DNA from 3 places in the Pseudoalteromonas sp. RWi3 genome. Region 1 is predicted to be linked to each of the others. Evidence: predicted binding sites of a transcription regulator. Region 1 holds the regulator's gene; each other region holds the start of a gene.
The links. Region 1 encodes LexA, which represses DNA repair genes until DNA is damaged. Its sites were predicted from a motif close to TACTGTATNNNNATACAGTA; they were not measured.

Region 1 (8,178 bases):
CATTCCAATAGGATTGTGGTGTGCAGGTATTGCAGGCATAGTTGCCACTAAATAGTCGTCGCCAATCTCAGTGATTTCTATACCCATGGTTTTCATTAATGTGCCTTGGCCATTAATGCCTTCATCAAGTTGTTTACACTGCGCTAGAGTGATTGGGTGATACCAAATAGTCATGGAATGTCCTCAATTATAAATTTAAAGCCAGTCTACACTTTTGTACACTTTCCTACAGTTAAGATCATCTAAATAGCTAAAATATACCTAATGTTACATTTTAGGAACGCATGATGAAAAAAGGAATAATGCTGTTAATTGGCTTTTTATCGTTATCCAGCTATGCAGATATCAATCATCAGGTTGATCTCGGGTTTACTGATTTAAGTGGTTTGGATAAAGCATTTTTAGGTGCGAGATACCGTTATTTTAGTGATGACTTAAATGTCTTATCGGGTCCTCAAGAGTTGAAAAGTCACTTGCACCGAGTGAACAATATTGCGTTAGGTGGCTTTGCGAATGACAACCTTTATTATATTACCAGTGATGCGACTTATTATTGGCAACATGGCTTAATTTTAGCGGCTGGCTTGCGGCATGTTGATGATGATGGCGGCCATAGGCAATCAGACAGCTCTTTAGTGACGGCCTCAATTGGAAACCAGGTAAATGATCAACTACAAATAGGCTTAACTGCTTTTTACAACTATTTTCAAGGGAGAGACTATTATTTAAAAGACAATGTAACGTCGGTTGAATGGAGTTATGCGCCGTATGTGCGTTGGACCAGCTTAACCAATAATAGAGGCTGGGATCTACAAGCTAAGCAGTTAGTTGGGCGCTATCGGTATGTTCAAGGGCGGGTAGCGTATTATATAAATCAAGAATGGTCAGTTGCTTTGGTCGCTAATGTTCGTGATCATGGCAATAATACTGATAACTATGAGTTGCAAACACAGTACTGGTTTAATGAGCATATAGCGTTAAAGTTTGGTTTAGGCGCATCTTTTAAATCTGATGATGGTTTAAATAGTGCCACTTTATTATTAAGTACTAGGTGGTAAACAAGAAGGGCTAAAGGTAACTAATTTAAAATTTGCGATTTTTAAATAACTGTATATACTCACAGTTAAATGTACTGTATGGAAAACCAGTTGTATGCGCCCATTAACGAATCGCCAAGCTCAAATTCTCGAACTCATTAAAGTATTTATCAAAGATACTGGGATGCCACCTACGCGCGCCGAAATAGCCCAGACCTTGGGTTTTAAAAGTGCCAATGCAGCTGAAGAACACTTAAAAGCACTTGCTAAAAAGGGTGTAATTAAAATGAAGCCCGGTGCCAGTCGTGGCATTCAGCTGGTAGAAGAGGATGAGCCAGAACAGTTAGGTTTGCCATTGATTGGCCGAGTTGCAGCTGGTGAACCAATACTTGCACAACAACATGTTGAAAGCCATTGTCAGATTGACCCTTTAATGTTCAAGCCAGCCGCTGATTTTTTACTGCGTGTTCAAGGTATGAGTATGAAAGACATTGGTATTATGGATGGTGATTTACTAGCAGTTCATCGAACACAAGTTGCTGAAAACGGCCAAGTAGTTGTTGCGCGTGTTGACGAAGACGTGACAGTTAAACGCATTGAAAAAGCAGGGAAGAAAGTTCTCTTACATGCTGAAAATGATGAGTTCAGTGCAATTGAGGTCGATCTTGAGCATGAATCATTTAATATTGAAGGGTTAGCGGTCGGCGTAATCCGTAACGCTGATTGGATGTAAGTGCGGGTTTACTGCACAAGCCAATGATAAACATTAAGCTTGTTTAGATAGTTACTGGCTTATTCAGCTTATGCTCAATGCACCAAATGAGTGAAATTTGGTGCTTTTATATTTTTTCAACTTTAGCTACTGTATCTCACACTTCTATGTAGCGTCTTAACCCTTATCATACCTTGTTATCCGCTAGTTTTAAGCCCTTACACTATTTCCCAAAAACAAAATAACGCCCTGATTTAACATTGTTATTTTTGCACCAAAATAGAATTTTATTTACTTAAAAACTTGCTAATTGTTTATTTTTTAACTAATTGGTTAATACGCTGTGTTAATTAGTGATCTTTTGCGTTGTAGCGTCTGAAGGCAAAAATATAACCAGTAACAATAAAAAATAACGAATTGGCGCGAATAAAGCAGTGCCGCCTCTTCGCTTTGCGTCTTGCAATAGCATCAAAAGGAGCTGTCACATGGGTAAATTGAGCTCTACCTTGTGGCTTATATTACTAATGCTTCCGCAGCAATTATTGGCAAACAGCCAATTTAATATGCGCGAAGGTGTAACCGATATAAGTAATAACGTTTATCAACTGCACATGACAATTTTTATAATATGTTGTGTGATTGGGGTGATTGTATTTGCCGTTATGTTTTGGGCATTAATACATCATCGTAAATCGAAAGGGGCGGTACCTGCCCAATTTCATGAAAGTACAAAAGTCGAGATACTTTGGACGGCAATTCCCTTTGTCATTCTTATAGCCATGGCAGTACCAGCCACTAAAACTTTAATAGCGATGGAGGATGCCAGTAAAGCTGACATCACTATAAAAGTGACGGGGTCGCAGTGGAAGTGGCATTATGAATACATGGGAGAAGATGTTGATTTTTATTCTATTCTTTCAACACCAAGTGACCAAATTGCAAATCAAGCTGAAAAAACGGATACCTATCTACTCGAGGTTGACAAACCTTTAGTGCTACCAATTAACAAAAAAATTCGTTTTTTAATGACCTCAGATGACGTTATTCATTCATGGTGGGTGCCTGACTTTGCTGTTAAGAAGGATGCCAATCCAGGCTTCATCAATGAGACATGGACCCGAATTAATGAAGAGGGTATTTACCGAGGTCAATGCGCTGAACTATGTGGCAAGGACCACGGTTTTATGCCAGTCGTAGTAGAGGCCAAGTCCGAGGCAGAATTTGATGTTTGGTTAGCCAATGCTAAGCAAGCTAAACAACAAGCTGCAGCTGCGGATGCAGCACTATTAGACCAAACCCTACCAAAAGAAGAGCTTATGGTATTGGGTGAGCAAGTATACATGGCTAGTTGCGCTGCCTGCCATCAACCCACAGGCATGGGATTACCCGGTGTTTTCCCTGCTCTTAAGGGAAGCCCTATCGTATTGGGAGATATTAAAGATCACATAGATATTGTTGTACAAGGTAGCCCAGGTACTGCCATGCAGGCGTTTGTAAAACAACTATCAATTAAACAGCTTGCCGCTGTTATTACCTATAAACGTAATGCGTGGGGTAACAATACAGGTGAAGTAGTTCAGCCAAGTGATATTCAGGCATGGATTGATGAAACTGCGGAGGCTAAGCCATGAGTAGCATAACAGACGAGCATAATAACGACGTTGCGCATCATGATGCGGGGCATCATCACCCAGCAAAGGGTTTTAAACGTTGGTTATTTACTACTAATCATAAAGACATTGGTAGTTTATATTTAATATTTTCACTTACCATGTTTTTAATTGGTGGTGCCATGGCTATGGTGATCCGTGCTGAATTATTTCAGCCTGGGTTACAGCTGGTCGACCCTCACTTCTTTAACCAAATGACCACGGTTCACGGGTTAATTATGGTGTTTGGAGCGGTGATGCCAGCATTTACTGGGTTGGCAAACTGGATGGTGCCCTTAATGATTGGCGCGCCGGATATGGCTCTACCTAGAATGAATAACTGGAGCTTTTGGATTTTACCTTTTGCGTTTTTGATTTTGTTAGCATCGTTGTTTATGCCAGGTGGTGGTCCTGCATTTGGGTGGACATTCTATGCGCCGCTTTCAACAACGTATAGTAATGATAATACCGCTTTATTTGTGTTCGCGGTGCATATAATGGGCATTAGCTCCATTATGGGTGCCATCAACGTGGTTGTAACTATCGTTAATATGCGTGCGCCTGGCATGACGTGGATGAAACTTCCGTTATTTGTTTGGACGTGGTTGATCACAGCGTTTTTATTGATAGCAGTAATGCCCGTGTTAGCCGGTGCAGTCACTATGGTATTAACTGATAAATACTTCGCAACCAGCTTTTTTGATGCTGCTGGTGGGGGCGATCCGGTTATGTTCCAGCATATTTTCTGGTTCTTCGGTCACCCTGAAGTGTACATTATGATATTGCCTGCATTTGGTATTATTTCGACGATAGTACCGACCTTTTCTCGTAAAAAGCTTTTTGGCTACGCCTCTATGGTGTACGCAACCTCCTCAATTGCGCTGCTAAGCTTTATTGTTTGGGCGCATCATATGTTCACGACGGGAATGCCTGTTGCAGCTGAGCTATTCTTTATGTATGCAACGATGCTGATATCGGTGCCTACTGGGGTAAAAGTGTTTAACTGGGTAGCCACCATGTGGCGAGGTTCTATCAGCTTTGAAGTACCCATGTTGTTCAGTATTGCGTTTATAGTGCTGTTTACTCTAGGTGGATTCTCAGGCTTGATGTTAGCTATTACACCTGCCGATTTTCAGTATCACGACACGTACTTTGTGGTGGCACATTTTCATTATGTGTTAGTGACCGGAGCCGTATTCTCGATAATGGCGGGTGCATACTACTGGCTGCCAAAATGGACGGGCAATATGTTTAATATAACCTTAGCTAAGTGGCACTTTTGGCTATCTTTGGTGAGTGTAAACGTGCTGTTCTTCCCAATGCATTTTGTGGGGCTGGCTGGTATGCCAAGACGGATCCCAGATTACGCGCTGCAATTTGCTGACTTTAACGCGATTATTAGTATTGGTGGCTTTGCCTTTGGGTTGTCGCAGTTACTATTTGTTGTTGTGGTTTATAAGTGCGCGAAAGGCGGTGACAAGGTGCCAGCAAAAGTGTGGGATGGTGCTGAAGGGTTGGAATGGGAAGTTGCATCGCCTGCGCCGTACCATACGTTCGAAACACCGCCGGAGATTAAATAATGACGCATGCGCCTTTGCTTAAACGACTGGTATTAATATGCATAGGCATGTTTGCTTTCGCTTTTGCTTTGGTGCCTTTATACGATGTTTTTTGCGATATCACAGGCTTAAATGGTAAGCCCTCTCTAGAGCAAGCACAGCAAAGTAACACCATTACTGATAATCGCGAAGTGGATGTTAGCTTTACAACACATGCTCAAAGTGGCGCGCCTTTTGAAGTGAAATCACATGAATACAGTGTGGTGGTAAAACCTGGTGCAATGCGAGAAGTATTGTTTAAGGCAAAAAACCTTAGCAACCAAGACAAAGTTATGCAGGCAGTTCCCTCAGTGTCACCGGGTAAAGCTGCTAAGTATCTTCATAAAATGGCGTGTTTTTGTTTTGACCAACAGCCGCTTAAAGCGGGAGAAGAAGTTGAGTTTAAACTCCTTTTTTATGTCGATACTGAGCTACCAAGTGATGTTGAAGAGTTAACTTTGTCGTACACCGTATTTGATATTAGTAGTCAATTTTTGGCTAGTAATTAGGAGCAAGTAAGATGAATCAAAATTACGAAAAATACTATGTACCAGATCAAAGCCCTTGGCCAATTGTGGGTGCTGTTGCGATGTTCTTAATCGCTGTAGGTGCTGCGCTAACTGTCATGCAAGCAAGTGAAGAGGGTGGTAATGGACATTACATATTGTACGGTGGCATTGCTATTTTACTCTATATGTTATTCAGCTGGTTTAAAAATGTGATTGAAGAATCGCATCAAGGTTTGTATTCAGCCCAGATGGACAGATCATTTCGCCAAGGGATGAGCTGGTTTATTTTCTCTGAAGTAATGTTTTTCATGGCTTTTTTTGGTGCATTATTTTATGCCCGAATGATATCTGTTCCTTGGTTAGGTGGCGCAGGTAACAATGCGATGACAAATGAAGTGCTATGGCCAACATTTGAAGCTGTATGGCCATTAGTGACTACGCCAGCTGGTGATACAACACAAGCAATGGGGTGGCTTGGACTACCTTTAATAAATACAGTCATACTGCTCATCTCATCTGTGACGCTGCATTTTGCCCATGTGGCAATGGAAAATAATAAACGAGGTCCGTTAAAAGTTTTTTTGGGTGCCACTATTTTACTTGGGGTTGTGTTTTTAGGCTTACAGGTTGAAGAGTATATCCATGCTTATCAAGATCTAGGGTTAACCTTAGACTCGGGTGTTTATGGCAATACATTTTTCTTGTTGACCGGGTTTCATGGTATGCATGTGACATTGGGTACAATTATTTTACTAGTTGTATTCTTTAGAATATTAAAAGGCCATTTTAGCCCCAAAAAGCACTTTGCTTTTCAAGCTGCTGCTTGGTACTGGCATTTTGTTGATGTAGTTTGGTTGTGTTTATTTGTGTTTGTATATGTGTTGTAGGATTTACATTCGGGTTGATATAGCCAAGTTTAAATGCGGCAATGACAACAAAAAGTACAACGACAGAAAATAGCACGCGACGGCCTAAATAATGAGACATAGGCCGTCCTTTATCACGACCAGAGACCATAATAAATAACGCACGAAATAAGTTAAAAAGTATAAACAATAACAACAGTACAATAATAATTTTTATAATCACTGGGTTCACCTTTATGCAGTTAGTTTTATGGCGTAAACAAAAGCTTAGCTCAATTTTCATCGTTTGCGTGGTGTTAGTTGTGGTATTCGTATGTTTGCGTTTGAGTTATTGGCAAATACAGCGTGCAGAAACGAAAAAGTTGCAGCTTGCACATATTGAGAGTGTGCAAGACCAGGGGGTTATGCAATGGTCTCAAGTGCAGGCATTACCAGTTACTTGGAATAAAACTGGTATAAAAGTCACTTTTACTGGTCGGCTCGAAAGTCAGTATTATTGGTTGCTGGATAATCAAATATACCAAGGACAAGTAGGCTACGATGTGCTTACTTTATTTACACCAACAGGCAGTAAAATCCCCATTGTTGTTAACTTAGGGTGGGTAAAAGCACCTCTCACACGTCAACAGCTTCCAACCGTTAATCTGCCAAAGCAGCCTATAGAAATGACAGTACAATTAAAACAAGGACACCTCTCAGGTTTTACCTTAGAAAATAGTGATGCAGCTCAGTCAGATGGTTGGCCTAAGCGAATTCAAAATATTGATTTAGAAGCTTTCTCTAAACAAGCAGGAACATTAATGGCTGATTTTATTGGCTATCGGCAAGGCGCAGGAGATGAGCTAGGTATACCGCATTATCAAGCTGTTGTAATGAGCCCGCAAAAACATTATGGCTATGCGGTGCAGTGGCTGTTAATTGGTTTAGCGTGTATTGGGGTTGCTGTATTTGCAAGTAAAAAGAAGGATTTAAAATGAAAAATAAACCGATGATCATATTTATAGGGTGCTGTTTGGTGCCATTAATTATGGCGTATTTATCACTGAAGTTTGAGTGGATCACTCCCGCTATCAGTAACAATGGCGAGTTTTTAGCGACTGAAATAAAGCTAAAAGAGTGGCAAGAATCAGAGCATAAGCAATGGACAATTGCACTTAATCACCCACAGCAGTGCTCGCAAGCATGCACTGAGCAATTAAATGCAATGGATAACTTATATGTCGCACTGGGTAAAAACCAAGGCAAAGTAGACATGGTGATTTTAGGAGAACCAAAAGAAACCGCAACATCATGGCGACAATTAGCAGAAACAGATCAGCTTGAGCCTGCAAGTTTATATCTAATTGATCACATGGGTTTAGTTGTTTTGCATTACCCATATAAGCAAGAACCACAACAAAACCGCTTAACACAAAAGGGGCTATTAAAAGACTTAAAAAAGTTACTCAATTATTCGCGCTCAAGCTAATGCCATTAAAAGGGGCTGATGATGTATAAAAATTATAAAAACTTAGTGGTAGCAACCTTCTTTTTATCTATCGTGGTTGTAGGGTTAGGCGCTTATACGCGCTTAAGTGATGCAGGATTGGGGTGCCCTGATTGGCCAGGCTGTTATGGCTTTTTAACAGTGCCAAAACATGAAGCAGATTTAGCACATGTTGAACAAACTTACCCTGATATGATGTTCGAAACAGCAAAAGCTTGGAAAGAAATGATCCATCGCTACTTTGCTGGCAGCTTGGGATTATTGATTTTAGCGTTGTTTATTTTCGCGTTCATTCAACGCAAGCATTCGCAATCCCCCGTA
Region 2 (8,178 bases), on a different contig from region 1:
CAGTTACTTATTCGACAAAAGCTGGAGGTAGAGTTATTTACCCTAGCCGTGATATAGTCATCATCTAAATTGGCTTTTAGACCAATAATGTCTTTTTTATACATCTACGCTAGAGTCATTATTAGGATTAAAAACCAGATAAAAACTTCACAAACGGAGGCAAATTTGGAAACAGGAATGATTATTTCTTTAGCTGCATACTTTATTGTTATGCTCGGGATTGGCCTATATGCATATAAACAGTCTACTAGTGATGTGTCAGGGTATATGCTAGGAGGGCGCAGTTTGTCACCTTCTGTTGCTGCATTATCAGCAGGTGCATCCGATATGAGCGGCTGGATTTTAATGGGACTACCTGGTGCTATGTTTGTAACTGGCTTTAGCAGCACGTGGATTGCAATAGGTTTGGTGTTAGGGGCATGGTTAAACTACTTACTAGTTGCACCAAGGTTGCGAGTCTATACAGAAAAAGCAAACGACTCTATAACTATACCTGATTACTTTTCTAACCGCTTTACTGATAAATCTAACTTATTACGCGTCGTATCTGCTGTGGTAATTATTGTGTTTTTCACACTATATACATCGTCAGGTGTTGTTGCAGGGGGTAAGTTATTTGAAAGCTCGTTTGGCTTATCCTATGAAATGGGTTTATATATCACCACAGGTGTAGTGGTACTATATACTTTGTTTGGCGGTTTTTTAGCGGTGAGTCTCACAGATTTCGTGCAAGGCTGTATCATGTTTGTTGCGTTAATACTCGTGCCAACAGTTGCATACTCTTTGCTAGAACAGCCGCTAGAGTCAACGCTTAATAGCGTAAACCCAGAGATGCTTAACTGGATTGGTGCCGGTTCGGCGCTAGGCATTATATCTGCTATGGCGTGGGGTTTAGGTTATTTTGGTCAGCCACATATTATTGTTCGCTTTATGTCTGTTCGCAGTGTTAAAGATATGCCTACTGCACGCCGTATAGGCATGACTTGGATGATTACAGCAGCAATTGGCGCGGTAGGTACTGGTTTGTTTGGGGCTGCTTATACGTATGAAAATAATATAGTTGTTGAAGACCCTGAAACTATATTCTTAATACTCTCAGAGCTTTTATTTCACCCATTAATTGCAGGCTTTTTATTAGCAGCTATTTTGGCGGCCATAATGAGTACTATTTCCTCGCAATTGCTAGTTAGTTCAAGTTCGTTAACAGAAGACTTCTACAAAACGTTTTTAAGAAAAGAAGCGAGTGATACTGAGTTAGTTACCGTTGGGCGTATCAGCGTTGCTGCGGTTGCAATGTGTGCTATATACTTAGCCTATGACCGTGATAGCTCAATTCTAGATCTGGTGAGTAACGCATGGGCTGGTTTCGGTGCTGCTTTTGGTCCTTTGGTTTTATTCAGTCTTTATTGGAAGCGAATGAACTTTGCTGGTGCATTAGCCGGCATGGTTGTTGGTGCGGTAACAGTACTTATTTGGATTTATGCCCCAATAACAATTGAGGGTGAAAAGTTAAGTAGTATTGTTTACGAAATCATCCCGGGCTTTATATTATCAAGTATTGCCATTGTTGCTGTTAGTTTAACAACACGAGCACCAAACAATGAAATTACTGATTTGTTTGATGAGGTTGAACAGTCACTGTAACGAGATGAAATTCAATCAATAAAAAAGGAGCTTATAAGCTCCTTTTTTATTGAATTAATATATCTGCTTTAACTGGCTGCTTTTTCAGATGTACTCTTTAAGTCAGTAACTTTATCTGTGTCTTTCTTTGTTTTAGCCTGAGTAGGCTTACTGACTACATCTTTTGCGCCCTTAAGCACATTAATGAAACCATCTTTGCTTTTGGCCATTTCTAAAGCAAGAGATTCAATTTGTTGTTCACTCAAAGGAACGTCTACCTTTTCTAGCATAACCTCTAATGACTCTGCTATGTCGAGCATTTTGTCATATGCATCAGCTTCTTTTTTAGTAGTAAACGTCATACGCTCAACTCCGCTTCTTTCTACAACATATTTAACAACAACAGCCATGATCTCTCCTGCTAACGTACTTTTGTGTAATATTACACATTGAATTAGGTTACTGTTTTTATGTACAGTAATTGTTTGCGTGCATTTTTGCAAGTTAACATTTTAATTTTTTTATTATCGGTACATTTGACAAATTCATGACAGTTTACTTTATTTAATAGGTCCTACCTTTATCTTACTTAAAGAACTGAGATTAGTTAAAAGGGAGGCCAATTTTGTTCACTATTAATTTAGTCCAAGTATGGACGGCATGGAGGAAAAAACATGAAGTTTTTAAGTTTAATAGTTATTTTACTTGGCTTAGCAATAGCCAACCCAAGTTATGCAGTTGATAATACATCAACAACTGCAAATGAGTTAAGCAAAGCTGCAATGATCAATATAAATAAAGCAAATATTGAACAATTGATTACCTTACCCGGTATTGGTAAATCTAAGGCGCAGGCAATAGTTGAGTATAGAGAGAAACAAGGAGCGTTTAAATCGGTTACTGAATTGACTCAGGTTAAAGGGATTGGAAATAAATTATTGGCAAAATTAGAAGGAAAGATTGTGTTATAGCAGCGAGTTTCATAACAATATATCACCTTGAGTGAAACTCTTGTTAAAAGGCGAGTTAATTCTCGCCTTTTGAACTTTTATGGTGTTTTAAAGCTTCAGGTAAATAAGTTTTTGCAAAAGCAATCTCAACAGGGGTCGTTAGTAAGGGATAGCTAAGCCCTGCTAAAAGCAACCCTAGTAGCATTAGCCAGCCTTCAATATACACAAGAGATGCAAAAACAGGTGTTAAAAGCAGTAGTTTTACAATACGTAAATTGATTTTTTGCATCGGTGAGAGCATAGATAACGCGATTGCTATTACCTCTTGTCGCTCACGTACTTTAAGATGATTAAGCTGCTTAATTTGACTAGAAAAAAATGCAATCATTATAAACTCTTTTTGATCAACAATCGGCTAAATATAACAGCGAAAAACACCACAGTAAATGCAGCGAAAATCACTTCCATCCATGCCGGCATACTTAACCCTAAAAATTGCCAATCAATATTGCCACAATCACCCGTTGCTGCAAAAAAGTGTGGTATCCAGTCATGCAATGGGAGTGGGAAATTAGGTTCAAACTCACAGCTAAATGCAAACGGATCAGTGGTTGTTTGCATATCAATATGTTCACGGGCTAATAAAAATCCCCATATACTCGCAACAGCCCAGGTAGAAAGAGCTGTAACACGTACAATCATATTATTAGGTTTAATAGCCCCAATGACCCCTGCGATTAATAGTCCGAGCATAGCTGTTCGTTGATATATACACATAATGCATGGCTCTAAGCCCATTTGATATTGAAAAAATAAAGCGATAACTTCAAATGAGAATGCTATTAATGCTAATAAAACCCAAGGGGTGCGTTTATGCGCTAAGTTTGCTAACCAATTCATTGTGTTTCCAATTTAAATCTTTGTCGCAGATTATGACCCAGTATTCAATCAAGGTGCAAGTGTAAACCTGAAGGGAGTAATTAAATAACCGAATTTTGGTAAAGGGATGTGCTAAAGAATTTATGTTTTCATAAATTTTATCCATAAAATTAAAGTTAGAGGGAATGGGCTTTATTAAACTGCTTTAGATTAAACAGACAGTTTTCTTAGTGATTACAAAAACTCTAAAGATAAAGAGCATTATTTTAAATTTGATAGGGCAGGGCTTGTTGTATTGGTGGGTAAATAGATTGCGGGCATGACGTCATACCCGCAAAAAGCAAGGTTATAAAACTGGCAAGGTTATTTTTCCAGTTATAACTTCTTCACTGCCTTTGACTTTATATTCATAGCCAAGGGTTACTTGATTGTTGCTCGATGCAGTATTGTCATCTAAGCGCTGAGTCTGATAATCAAAACCAGAAGTGTACCAAGAGCCATCGTCAAGTGAAGTATGTAAATGAATATTATATGATTCGCCTAAAACATTTTCATTTAAAGCTGTGGCAACAGTTTTTCGCTGTTGGGTATTAGTATTACCCTCTAAAACGATAGTTCTCTGTTGATAGTCATTAGTTTTAGTTCCTTCTCTGGTATAGCTAATTAATGCTAATTTAAGACTTTCAAGAGACTCGATTGAACTAGGTAAATATACAGCCCCGTTATTAGGTGCATATGCATTTTCAGGTGCGATCCCTGCAGTATTTGATGCAAAAATAAGCTCACCGTTAGTGAAACCGTTATTATTATCAAATTTGATGTCATCGATATTAAATTCACCTGCTTGGCCAACAGTAAAGCTGCTATCGGCTGAAATATCTTTTTTCGTGTTTGTACTTTTTTCGATAACTTTATCTATTTCATAACGGTAATTGCCCATATCTAGTGTATTGGAAGGTAATACTGTTATAAAGTTATCGCTTAATGATAAAGAAGCGGTTAATGGCATGGCAACATCTTCAAGACTAATACTAGTGACGCCAGGCTCAACAAAATCAGTGTCACTGTCATTACCACGGATCACTTTTAGATGATTTACTTTTGTTAGTGAAATTTCACTTTCAATTAGCTCAACAGGTGTATCTAAAAATACGTAAAATCCTTGTGTTGTTAAATCTATATCTTGGCTCACAACATCAATTTGAGGACTTTGATAGCCTTTTTGAGGTTGAGTTACAATTGATATAGCTCCATTTTTAATCTGATGAAAACCATTAACCGAACTATTGTAACTACCTTGAATATTTGCACCACCGTCTGAAGCCTTTACAGTAATCTTGCTACTTTGAAACAAGGTTCCTTGTGAATCATAGTAGCTAGGCAGCATCAAATTAAGTGTTGAAGTGCCTTTATATTCAAATACGTACTCATTCGTTGTGCTATCAAAATCTGCTGCAGATGTTTTTGAAAGTTGTGTGTATGCGACAATATCTAAATCATTGATTGTGTTACCAAGAGTATCAATCACAGAAAGGCGAACAGAAAACTCTGCGCTTTGGGCTGTTTTTGACACATAAACACTGCTGTTATTATCTAAATCTAGGGTATAAATTGTATTATTTTGATTAGGTTGACGAGTCAGTACATAGTCATCAATAGCATCGTTATCAATATCTAAGTCTACTAAAAGCTGTCTGTTTAAGCCTACCGCGCGCGCAATTGAATAGGTGCCTGTTTGCTCATTAAATGTAGAACTAACATAATGTTCATTACGCTGTTGCCAATTTGATATGTCTTCAAGTCCTTTGGAAGTTGAATACGTAAAATCTAAGTCTGTAACGGGGGCGTTGGTGCCATTTTGTAGCACTTCAAATTCAATAATTTCTTGGTTTGTTACCTCTAAAGCACCTAACTGGCTAATGCCCGTACCTGTATTGCCGTAAAAAGCGCGTTCTTGAAAAGAGTCATCAATGCTTGATACTAATAGAGCGAAATCTGACTCAAGCGCTAAATTGCTTAATTCAAAAATGCCATCGGTAGCAGCTTTAGGTTCACTCCAAGTATTACCTATTTTGATAGAGACTAAGGCGTTATTAACTTTATCATTGCTGATTAAGTGTTCAATTGTTCCTGTTAATGTAGCTGTTTGGGTTGCTTCTACTTCTACTGTTGGTGTGTTTTTTTTTTCTATAGCAGAAATAAGGTCGTCATTATTATTGTCTTCTACTTCAAGGCAGCCAGAGACTAGAAAACTAGCAGAAATTGCAAGTGCGATCGATGTGTGTTTAAACATATAAACTCCGTTTATTATTTTATTTTTCCCAATTCGGGGCGTTGAGTTTACATTCCTCTTAGCACTATTACATCCATAATTTAAAAAAACAGCGCGGGGGAATTACTTTGCTTGTTAGTTTTTAATCATCTGGTACAATCAGTCAGTTAATCTTGAAAGTGAAGTAATGTGATAACTCGAGTGGGAATTGAATGAGAATTTTTAAAGCAAAAAGCCCAGCTGGCTTTGCAGAAGAGTACATTGTTGAATCAATTTGGAATGGCGATTTTCCGCCTGGTTCTATTCTTCCTGCTGAACGCGAATTATCAGAATTAATCGGTGTGACGCGTACGACCTTACGTGAAGTTCTTCAACGCCTAGCCCGTGACGGATGGCTGACAATACAGCACGGTAAACCTACTCGTGTAAATAACTTTTGGGAAACCTCTGGTTTAAATATTCTCGAAACACTTGCGCGTCTAGATGAAGATAAGATGCCAGAGCTTACAGATCAACTGCTTTCGGCACGCACTAATATTAGCGCAATTTATACGCGTGCTGCTATTAAGTTAGCCCCAGAGCGTGTTATAGAGATTCTTTCACAAAGCGATGAACTTGAAGACAGTGCACAAGCGTTTGCTGATTACGATTATAAAGTCCATCACGAACTAGCTGTTGCGGGCAATAATCGTATATACGTACTTATTCTAAATGGGTTTAGGGGTTTTTACTCTAAGATAGGCTGTCATTATTTTTCAGATCCTGGTACCCGCCAATTAGCTCGCCAATTCTATAAAGATCTCACTAAGTTAGCACAAGAAGGTGAGCATGATGGTGCAATCTTTATGATGCGTAAATATGGTCATCAAACGGGTGAAATTTGGCAAAAAATCCGTGGTGATATGCCTGAAGATATCATGGACTAGAGACTTTCTCCTTATTAAAAACCTGCTTTGCAGGTTTTTTTATGCCAATAAATATAAAATTATTGCCTTCTATAAATTCGATTGCATAAATCGAAAAATACGATTATCTATTTGAACTCATTATCTCTAAACTATTTTGATAATTATGCATCCTAGCCCTTGGTATTTATCTTTTAGATCCCATATCAAAGCAAGCGTTGCGTAAGCAATTAGAAATAAACTCAAATATTTGGAGAATAAAATGGGTGTATTAGTAGGCCGCCAGGCACCAGACTTTACCGCTGCAGCAGTACTAGGTAACGGCGAGATCGTAGATAGCTACAATCTTCACGAAACAATCAAAGGTAAAAAAGCAGTTATCTTCTTTTACCCACTAGATTTCACTTTCGTATGTCCTTCTGAACTAATTGCTTTTGACAAGCGTTATGAAGAGTTCCAAAAGCGTGGCGTAGAAGTAATTGGTGTTTCAATCGATTCACAATTCTCGCACAACGCATGGCGTAAAACTGCTGTTGCAGACGGCGGCATCGGTGAAGTTAAATATGCACTAGTTGCAGACGTTAAGCATGAGATCTGTAAAGCATATGACGTTGAGCATCCAGAAGCTGGCGTTGCATTTCGTGGTTCATTCCTAATTGACGAAGAAGGTAACGTACGTCACCAAGTAGTTAACGATTTACCGCTTGGCCGTAACATCGATGAAATGTTACGTATGGTTGATGCATTAGCATTCCACAGCGAGCATGGTGAAGTATGTCCTGCTGGTTGGACTGAAGGTAAAAAAGGTATGGATGCGAGCCCTGCAGGCGTTGCAAAATTCCTTTCTGAAAACGAAGGCGACCTATAATTTAGGCCTTTGTTGTAAGAATTAAAAAACCCGCCAGATGGCGGGTTTTTTGTTTGTTAATGCTAGAAAGAGAATGACACTTTCGTGTAAATATAGCGTCCACGCGGGTTATGAACCCCAGATGCGTAGCCATACAAATCGCTGTCACCATCACCAATTGCAAAAGGTGGCTCTTCATCAAATAAATTATTGATACCAAAAGAGACCTTTGTTGATTCTGTTATACGATAGGCTGTTTGTAAATCGACTAAGACTTGAGAGTCAACCATTCTTGATGTGTTGCTATCAAAATCTAACGTACCATCAAAATCAATATCAGGCGTGTCTTCAAACTCGCCAACATAGCTGATGTTAACATTGGTATTGAATTCACCCATTTCCCAGTTTGTAGAAAAGATCCAGCGATGCTCAGGGTAACCATATTCCCCTGTGTAATCTCGACCGTCTTTTTCAAATTTATCTTGATACGCCCACTCTAAGTTGAATTTAAGTAAACCTAAATCATCTAAAGAGTGGTTATAGTTTGCTGAGAAGTCGATACCAGATACTTCTTGCGATGATACATTCTCAAAAGTACTGTGGATCTTTTGAATAACACCTAGTCGTTGCCCAGCTTGTGGTGATAGGCGAACACAGATAGAACTGTTTTGATTATCACACTCTGCGTCGTAGATAGGACCA
Region 3 (8,178 bases), on a different contig from region 1:
TTACTTAAATCAATGCCTGACCAAAACTTTTGTTCAAAACGCTTTGCATCTACTAATGCATCTGAAATTGCTTTTTTACGCTGAAAAATTATGGCCCATGACATAATTGACATACCCACTAGTGACAACATCACTAACTGTACCAATACACTTGCTTCGAGGATTAAATCTACAAAATTAATTCCTGATCCCACAATAAACTCCCAATTCGATTTCTTGTTAAGTACGCATTTATAATGTGCGAGTATGACCATCAATTCAGTCAATAGTTCACGCTAGTTTATCCACTGTGTTGTTCACTGACAACGATGTTGCTACGAATTAGCAGCAAAAAACGGTGAAAACCCAAACTTGCACTTTAATAATGTATATCTGATTCTAAATTAACCAGTGTATTTTAAGCGCATTGAACTTTAAGCTCGCTCTAAATGCGCTTATTTATATATAAAAAACAGCTAAAACACACGCTTTATTCATATTTAGTGCATAAACACTCAAAACAACAGTTAACCATTCATGCTGCAAAAATAAACTAATCATTAACAGTTTTATCTATTAATAATAAATCAATATATTACAACACCATACAAGCCCATAGAAGATATAACGTTTAAAAATGATCCAATGATTTTTTTTGTCGCATTAGTTTTTTTAATCCCAAAAAGAAATTTTTCTAGTTTGAACAAAAAGCACCTTTTGCGTATTATTCTTCCATACCGAGCTGGCGCAGTAATAACAAACGTTATTAAGCACTGTTCTTAGCAATATGATTCTGATTTTTCGTATTGCATTGCTTAAAAGCACCATGATAAAACATGGTTAATTTAAGCTGTATACCCTGGATTACTTCCTTCAACTTGTTGTTTACCCGCATCCTTATGCGGGTTTTTTTTTGCCTAAAATTTTTATTTCCTTTTGGCACACACGATAAGGGCTGCTTGCTTAACAGTATGTGAACTAAATCAAGCGGATTAAACATAGCAGAGCAATAGGATGATTTATAAGCTAACTAGATGCATTAATGGGGTCAATCGCATTAATTAGTCTACTCGGTGTTGAAAGTATAATTAATGCAATCTGCAAAACTTAATCTTTCTTTGGCAATAAACCAAAGTGTTCATAAGCTATCTCTGAGACAAGACGCCCTCTTGGCGTTCGCTGAATAAACCCTTGTTGAATTAAGAATGGTTCTATCACATCTTCAATCGTTTCTTTTTCTTCGCCAATAGCCGCAGCCAAGTTATCTAAACCGACAGGGCCACCCATAAACTTTTCAATAATGGCGAGCAAGTATTTGCGGTCCATATAATCAAAGCCACTTTTATCTACATCAATCATGTTAAGTGCAAGCTCTGCAACATCAGCGTTTACAGTGCCGTCTGATTTAACTTGCGTGTAGTCACGCACTCGGCGCAATAGTCTGTTGGCAATACGAGGAGTACCACGGGAGCGTTTAGCAATTTCTATTGCGCCATCTTCACACATTTCTAAATCTAGATAATGTGCTGAACGGCCTACAATAGTTGATAAATCAGCAACTGAATAAAACTCTAAACGTTGCACAATACCAAAACGGTCGCGAAGTGGTGATGTTAGTGAGCCTGCACGAGTTGTTGCGCCAATTAAGGTGAAAGCAGGTAAATCTAGCTTAATAGAGCGCGCTGCGGGGCCTTCACCAATCATAAGATCAAGCTGGTAGTCTTCCATTGCTGGGTAAAGGATTTCTTCAACCTGCGGGCTTAGTCTGTGAATTTCATCAATGAACAACACATCGCCTTCTTCAAGGTTAGTCAAAAGCGCCGCTAAATCCCCAGCTTTTTCAAGTACAGGGCCTGATGTGGTTTTAATATTTACCTTAAGCTCGTTGGCAACAATATTAGCTAACGTTGTTTTACCAAGCCCCGGTGGCCCAAAGATCAATAAATGATCAAGTGCCTCAGCACGCGTGCGTGCAGCTTCAATAAATATTTCCATTTGCTGTTTTACATGGGGCTGCCCAGTGTAATCAGCCAGCAACTTTGGCCTAATGGCGCGATCAACAACGTCTTCGTTACTTTGCTCGCTTGCGTCTATAAGACGATCCGCTTCAATCATGGTTTACTCACAACATTGATTTTAGAGATTCTTTTATTAGATTCTCTGTAGACATACCCGGCTTACTTACAGCTTTAACTGTTTTTTGTGCTTGAGCTAGTTTATAGCCTAAAGAGACTAATGCTGATACGGCATCATCTGATGCATTATTTGCAACCAACGTATCGTTTGCAACCGGTTCAATCACTGCATTATCGCTAAATGGTGTAAATAAGTCATTACCCCAATCTTTTAGTCTATCTTTCATCTCGAGCACTAAACGCTCAGCTGTTTTCTTACCAACGCCAGGCAATTTAACCAAGCTAGTTGCATCTTCATTATTAACGCAACTAACAAACTGTTGCGCCGACATACCTGATAAAATCGCAAGTCCAAGTTTGGGCCCAACGCCATTTGCTTTTAAGAGTTCACGAAATAACGCACGTTCAACTTTATTATTAAAACCAAATAATAACTGAGCGTCTTCTCTTACCACAAAGTGGGTGTAAATTATTGCCGACTCACCCACATTGGGTAAATCATAAAAACATGTCATTGGCATGTTTACTTCATAGCCAACACCACTTACCTCAATGAGAATCTCTGGTGGCTGCTTTTCTACTAACACGCCATTTAAACGACCTATCATATTATTTCCTTAATCTTCCTCTAACGGTTTTAGATGCACTGCCCGCTAGTTTTATTAAATTTTGTTCTGAGTGAGCGTGGCAAATAGCAATAGCCAATGCGTCAGCAGCATCAGCCTGGGGGGTTCCAGGTAATTTTAAAATGTTTTTTACCATTTGTTGAACTTGTGTTTTATCTGCCCCGCCATGGCCTACTACCGCTTGCTTTATTTGCCGAGCTGAATACTCAAACACTGGAAGCTCCGCCATTGATGCCCCCACAATTGCAGCGCCACGTGCTTGACCAAGCTTAAGTGCTGAGTCAGGGTTATGTGCCATAAACACTTTTTCAATCGCAAAGGTGGTTGGAGAAAACTGCTCTATTAACTGGCTAACACCTTGATAAATCATTTTCAAACGAATAGGAAACTCATGCTCTGCTAACTTAATACAGCCACTGCCCAAATAGTTGAATTTTGCCCCGTGGTGCTCGATTACACCATAACCTGTTAACCGAGAGCCAGGATCGATTCCTAAAATTATAGCCAACTATAAACCTGTTACTTAAAGGGTAATAACGCAATAATGCCAGAGCACTGTATAAATTACCAGTAAACATATTATTTTGACTCAAGCGTTGTTTGTTTTTAAACCTTAGATACAAAAACACCCGCAACTGCGGGTGTTTTCTATTCTTTAATTACTTTATTACGCGAGAGATCGAAGTAGACCTTGCGTATTTTTACGCATGGTTCTAGCAATCATCATATAGCCCAATACAGACACAAATATGCCACCAGCCAATGGGCCTAACACCCAAATATGAGGATGTAACTTACCTGCTAGTTCAAACATTTCCTTTTGTACTACTAGTAAAGCCAAATCACTAATTAGTGCAGCTACAAAGCCAGCGGATGCCCCTAACAGTAAAAACTCGTAGAGTGTTGCATTTTTTATCAGCCTGCCCTTAGCGCCTAACGTTCGCAAAATAACAATTTCTTGCATACGTTCACCCAAACTTGCTTGCACTTGCGAGATAAGCACTAACGCACCACACAATACAACAATTGACAATACAAAGCCTATGGCCAGGGACACTTGTGAAATAGTAGAGCGGATTTGTTTAACAAAACTATCTACGTCAATGGCATTTATTGTTGGGTAAGTACGAAGTAACTCACTGAAATCACGCTTTTGCTCACCTTCAATACGAACTGAAGAAATATACGTAGCAGGAAAATCAGCTAAAACATCAGGGCTTAATATAATAAAGAAGTTAGGCTTTAAGGTTGCCCAATTAACTTTGCGTACACTGGTAATTTTGGCATCAAAAGACTGAGCACCGATCAAAAATGTAAGTGTATCGCCCATCTTTACATCGAGCCTAGCTAACATTGATTCCTCTAAAGATGCCTCCGCAACGGCACCGTCACTGAACCATTGGCCATCAATAATCTCGTTATGGCTAGGTGCATCAGCAAGCCATGTAAGATTTAGCTCACGCCCAATACCCGAACGCGCCTCTTCGTCTTTTTTCTCATTATCTTCCAGTGACACTTCCCGTGCTACCAACTCGCCATTTACCGCATTAACTCGGCCACGTATTGTTGGGTAGAACTCTGACACTTGAATGTTCTTCTGCGCTAAATAGCTATTTACCTCTGGTAACTCTGACTGCGTTATATTCACCAAAAACGCATTAGGTGCATCACTGGGTAACTGAGATTCCCAATCTGAAATCATGTCATTTTTTAATACCACTAAAAACAAAAGCAACTTAATCGCAAGTGAGAAACTAATTAATTGCACCGCGTTTGCATTAGCCCGTTTTTGGATTGATGCAATCGCAAGCGACCAGCTACTTCCTGGGCGCAGGCCTAGTTTACGACCGCCACCAAATATCAGTCGCGAAAGGCCAAATAACAGCGCTATTAAAATTAATGTAGAAATAAACAAGATTGCCGTTATTTTAAGGTTATTACTAAATAACCACATCAGTAAAAATACTGTTAGAGCTGACATACCCAAATGAACTTTACTAACCAGTAGTTTATCACCTAGGTTTCGGCGTAAAACGCGCAGTGGCGGTATATCAAATAGATCAAGAAGTGGCTTTATCGAAAACATCACCGCACAAATAACACCAGTACTAATAGCAACTAACCAAGGTTTGGCACTCGCAGCAGGTAATGAATTGTTCATCGATTTTGCAAGATAACCAGTCGCTATTTCTTGTAAGCCGTAGCCAATCAATAGTCCCACCAACACAGACAAAAAACACACCATTGAAAGGTGTAATAAATATATTTTACGAATTGTTGTTCGGCTACCGCCAAGGGTTTTCATCATTGCGACTGGATCGTACTGGCGCTCACAATAACGTTTTGCTGAAACCGCAATTGCCACGGCTGCTAAAATTATTCCTAGTAAACCTGCCAGCAATAAGAAGCTTTCAGCACGATTTAAGCTATTAGCAATAGGCGACTGCCTGTCTTTCACGCCGTACCATTGCTGGTTTTCCTTCATTTTAGGCTTTAGCCAAGCGTAAAAGTTGCTAATGTCGTCTTCATCGCCCGCGTAAAGTTGACGATAAAACACGCGGCTACCTGGCTGGATAACTTGTGTAGCAGAAATATCCGCCTCATTTAAAAGCACGCGACGACTACTTGAAAAAATATTAAACGGCGCATCCGGCTCCTCGACTAATACTTTTTCAATCACAAATTGCGCAGCGCCTAGTTCAACAATATCGCCTACTTCAACTTTTAAAGCGTAAAAAACTGATTCACTAAACCAGACGTGCCCCACACTGGGGCCTTGATTGGCTACTTCTACTGTGCCAGTTAAGCTGGATTTAACTTTTAACTCACCTTTTAAAGGATAGCCAGGTGACACAGCTTTTACTGAGCTTAATTGCATTTCTTCGTTCGCAAAAAGCATGGTATCGAAGTATGTAAGCTTGGCTGTTTGTAAGTTATATTCTTGTGCTTTAGTCAAATAATCTGCAGGAATAGCATGACTACTTGCAAGTACTCGGTCTGCAGCAATAAAAGCACTGCTTTTTTGTGCAATGCTTTGGCCTATGCGGTCGGTCACCATGGATAAAGTTAAAACTGTTAAAACTGCTAATGCAATTGCGGCACATATAACCGTTAACTCGCCTCGGCGAAACTCCCGACTAAATAATTTTAATGCTAATTTAGCCCACATTCGCAATAACCTCACTCGTATCTTTTACCAACTGCCCTGCTTCTATTTGCAAAATATGCTGGCACTTCTGTGCGAGTGTTTCGTCATGTGTCACTAAAACCAGCGTAGTACCATGTGACTGATTGAGTTCAAACAATAAGGATTCAATCAACTTACCATTTTTGCTATCTAGATTGGCCGAGGGCTCATCAGCAAATAAAATCTTAGGCGTGCCAATAAACGCGCGAGCAATGGCAACACGTTGCTGCTCACCGCCAGATAACTGTGACGGATAATGCTCAACCCGATGGCTCAAACCTACTTTTTCAAGCAGCTCAAGAGCCTGTTGCTTGGCATTATGATCGCCAGCAAGTTCAGCTGGCAACATCACATTTTCAAGTGCGGTTAAGCTTTGTACTAGCATAAAAGACTGAAACACAAAACCTACTTTCTCAGCCCTTAATGCAGCGCGTGATTCTTCATCTAAGGTATGTAAAGGGGCACCGTCTAAATAAATTTCGCCTTTGCTTGATTGATCAAGACCAGCCAATAAACTTAGCAACGTAGATTTACCTGAGCCAGAAGTGCCTACAACTGCTACTGAGTCTCCAGACTTGACATTAAACGTGATGTCGCTGAGGATGGGTAAATCCCCTTCGAGGGTAGTTACCGTTTTAGAAAGACCTTTAACTTGAATTATATTTAATTGAGATAGCGCTGACATATGATGCATTCAATCCTACGTTTTTTATTTGTTTTACTGTTAGTAATCAAACCACTTACTGCAGCAGCTGACAACACAATTTTAATATTAGGTGACAGTTTAAGTGCCGCCTATGGCTTAAAACAAGAGCAAGGCTGGGTTAAATTGTTACAAGATAAATACGACGCTGAACAAACAGACATACAACTTATCAATGCCAGCATTAGTGGTGAAACCACAGGCGGTGCTCTGCGACGTTTAGCAGGCCTACTTGATGAATTCCAACCAAGTCATGTGCTTATTGAACTAGGCGGCAATGATGGGTTACGTGGTTTTCCTACAACAAAACTCCAAGATAACCTCACTTCACTAGTTGATAAAAGCAAGCAAAGTGGCGCGCAAGTAGCCATAATGGAAATTTATATTCCACCTAACTACGGGCAACGCTACACACAAATGTTTACCGAAAGCTTTAAATTAATAGCCGAACAAACCAACAGCTATTTAATGGAGTTTTTTGTCCTTAACGTTGCCACTGATAGCAGCCTAATGCTAAGCGACAATATTCACCCAAATAAAGATGCTCAACCCATTCTACGAGACGTAATGTATAAATCGATCAATAATTGGTTAGCTAATTGAGTTTGCTGGGCACTATTTTGCCCAGCTCGTTTAATAAATGTGCAAACAAACAAAAGCGTATTGATTTTTCGAAAAAAATACGTATATTGCTCGCATAGTCGGTATGTGGCGCAGCTTGGTAGCGCACTGTCATGGGGTGGCAGGGGTCGAGAGTTCGAATCTCTCCATACCGACCAATTAATTTATTTAAATATTAAGTACTTATAATTTAAATAAAATACATATTGCTACACGCACACTAAATATTATTAATACATGTAGCATATATGTAGCTTCACTACTTACAGCTAATTCAGCTCGTTCATATGTAGTTATTAGATAAATAACTTTAATATGTAACATCATGCCCTATCTTATTTCCTAATACCCTGATGTGCAGCATAATTAACATATTTCTAGTAGATGTTTATATTTAGCAACAGCTTGTCGAGTCATTCCTATTTCGTTGGCTATAAGTACCTGTGAAGGCTTTTTCCCTTCACTTTGTATCTTCGTTATTGCTCTAGTAATTTTTTCCTCTGTGTTTGTTCTACGTGCTTTGTGTGTAAACTTAGCCCCCTGCTGTTGAGCAAGTTTTTTAGTTACGATCTTAATATGCAGTAAAAATAATCCGGCTCTCCCACGGTTATTTGACGAGCTATATTTAAACCAAGTGAAATTAGCCACACTCTTAACAATCCCTTTCAATTCGGAGTGGTTTAATGGGTGGATTTTAGGAAGGTCTGACGAACTGAACTCATTACACGACTGAGCAATATTAAATAAATGACTTTCCCATTGCTCATATGTCCAATTTTCTTTCGCATAATTAATGCGTTCATATGCTATGAATCTGAGTTCATGAAATACCATACAGTTTCGCGACTCAGCGACCAAAGACCAATCAAAGTCATATCGGCGTTTTTTTGTCACCTTAGTTAAATAATTATTTAATTCATTTAGACT

Region 2: a site for LexA is predicted at 2,084-2,103, ahead of ACFI4Z_RS03120 (YebG family protein). Genes of this name have one in related genera too.
Region 3: a site for LexA is predicted at 3,294-3,313, ahead of ruvC (crossover junction endodeoxyribonuclease RuvC). Genes of this name have one in related genera too.

Annotation. Positions count from the first base shown of each region.
Region 1 covers NZ_JBHNYL010000007.1:40,997-49,174, forward strand. The annotation lists gene ACFI4Z_RS10925 (PaaI family thioesterase) at 1-174, opposite strand, end outside; gene ACFI4Z_RS10930 (hypothetical protein) at 288-1,058, shown strand; gene lexA (transcriptional repressor LexA) at 1,153-1,770, shown strand; gene coxB (cytochrome c oxidase subunit II) at 2,235-3,380, shown strand; gene ctaD (cytochrome c oxidase subunit I) at 3,377-4,978, shown strand; gene ACFI4Z_RS10950 (cytochrome c oxidase assembly protein) at 4,978-5,505, shown strand; gene ACFI4Z_RS10955 (cytochrome c oxidase subunit 3) at 5,517-6,392, shown strand; gene ACFI4Z_RS10960 (DUF2909 family protein) at 6,292-6,654, opposite strand; gene ACFI4Z_RS10965 (SURF1 family protein) at 6,608-7,348, shown strand; gene ACFI4Z_RS10970 (transmembrane cytochrome oxidase associated protein) at 7,345-7,839, shown strand; gene ACFI4Z_RS10975 (COX15/CtaA family protein) at 7,861-8,178, shown strand, end outside.
Region 2 covers NZ_JBHNYL010000001.1:724,480-732,657, reverse strand. The annotation lists gene putP (sodium/proline symporter PutP) at 166-1,644, shown strand; gene ACFI4Z_RS03120 (YebG family protein) at 1,713-2,033, opposite strand; gene ACFI4Z_RS03115 (ComEA family DNA-binding protein) at 2,298-2,594, shown strand; gene ACFI4Z_RS03110 (DUF6170 family protein) at 2,650-2,961, opposite strand; gene dsbB (disulfide bond formation protein DsbB) at 2,961-3,473, opposite strand; gene ACFI4Z_RS03100 (hypothetical protein) at 3,799-5,745, opposite strand; gene fadR (fatty acid metabolism transcriptional regulator FadR) at 5,937-6,650, shown strand; gene ACFI4Z_RS03090 (peroxiredoxin) at 6,892-7,497, shown strand; gene ACFI4Z_RS03085 (TonB-dependent receptor) at 7,560-8,178, opposite strand, start outside.
Region 3 covers NZ_JBHNYL010000014.1:64,484-72,661, reverse strand. The annotation lists gene tolQ (protein TolQ) at 1-194, opposite strand, end outside; gene ruvB (Holliday junction branch migration DNA helicase RuvB) at 1,087-2,094, opposite strand; gene ruvA (Holliday junction branch migration protein RuvA) at 2,102-2,722, opposite strand; gene ruvC (crossover junction endodeoxyribonuclease RuvC) at 2,724-3,248, opposite strand; gene ACFI4Z_RS15510 (ABC transporter permease) at 3,408-5,909, opposite strand; gene ACFI4Z_RS15505 (ABC transporter ATP-binding protein) at 5,899-6,612, opposite strand; gene ACFI4Z_RS15500 (arylesterase) at 6,613-7,233, shown strand; tRNA gene ACFI4Z_RS15495 (tRNA-Pro) at 7,333-7,409, shown strand; gene ACFI4Z_RS15490 (replication initiation protein) at 7,618-8,178, opposite strand, start outside.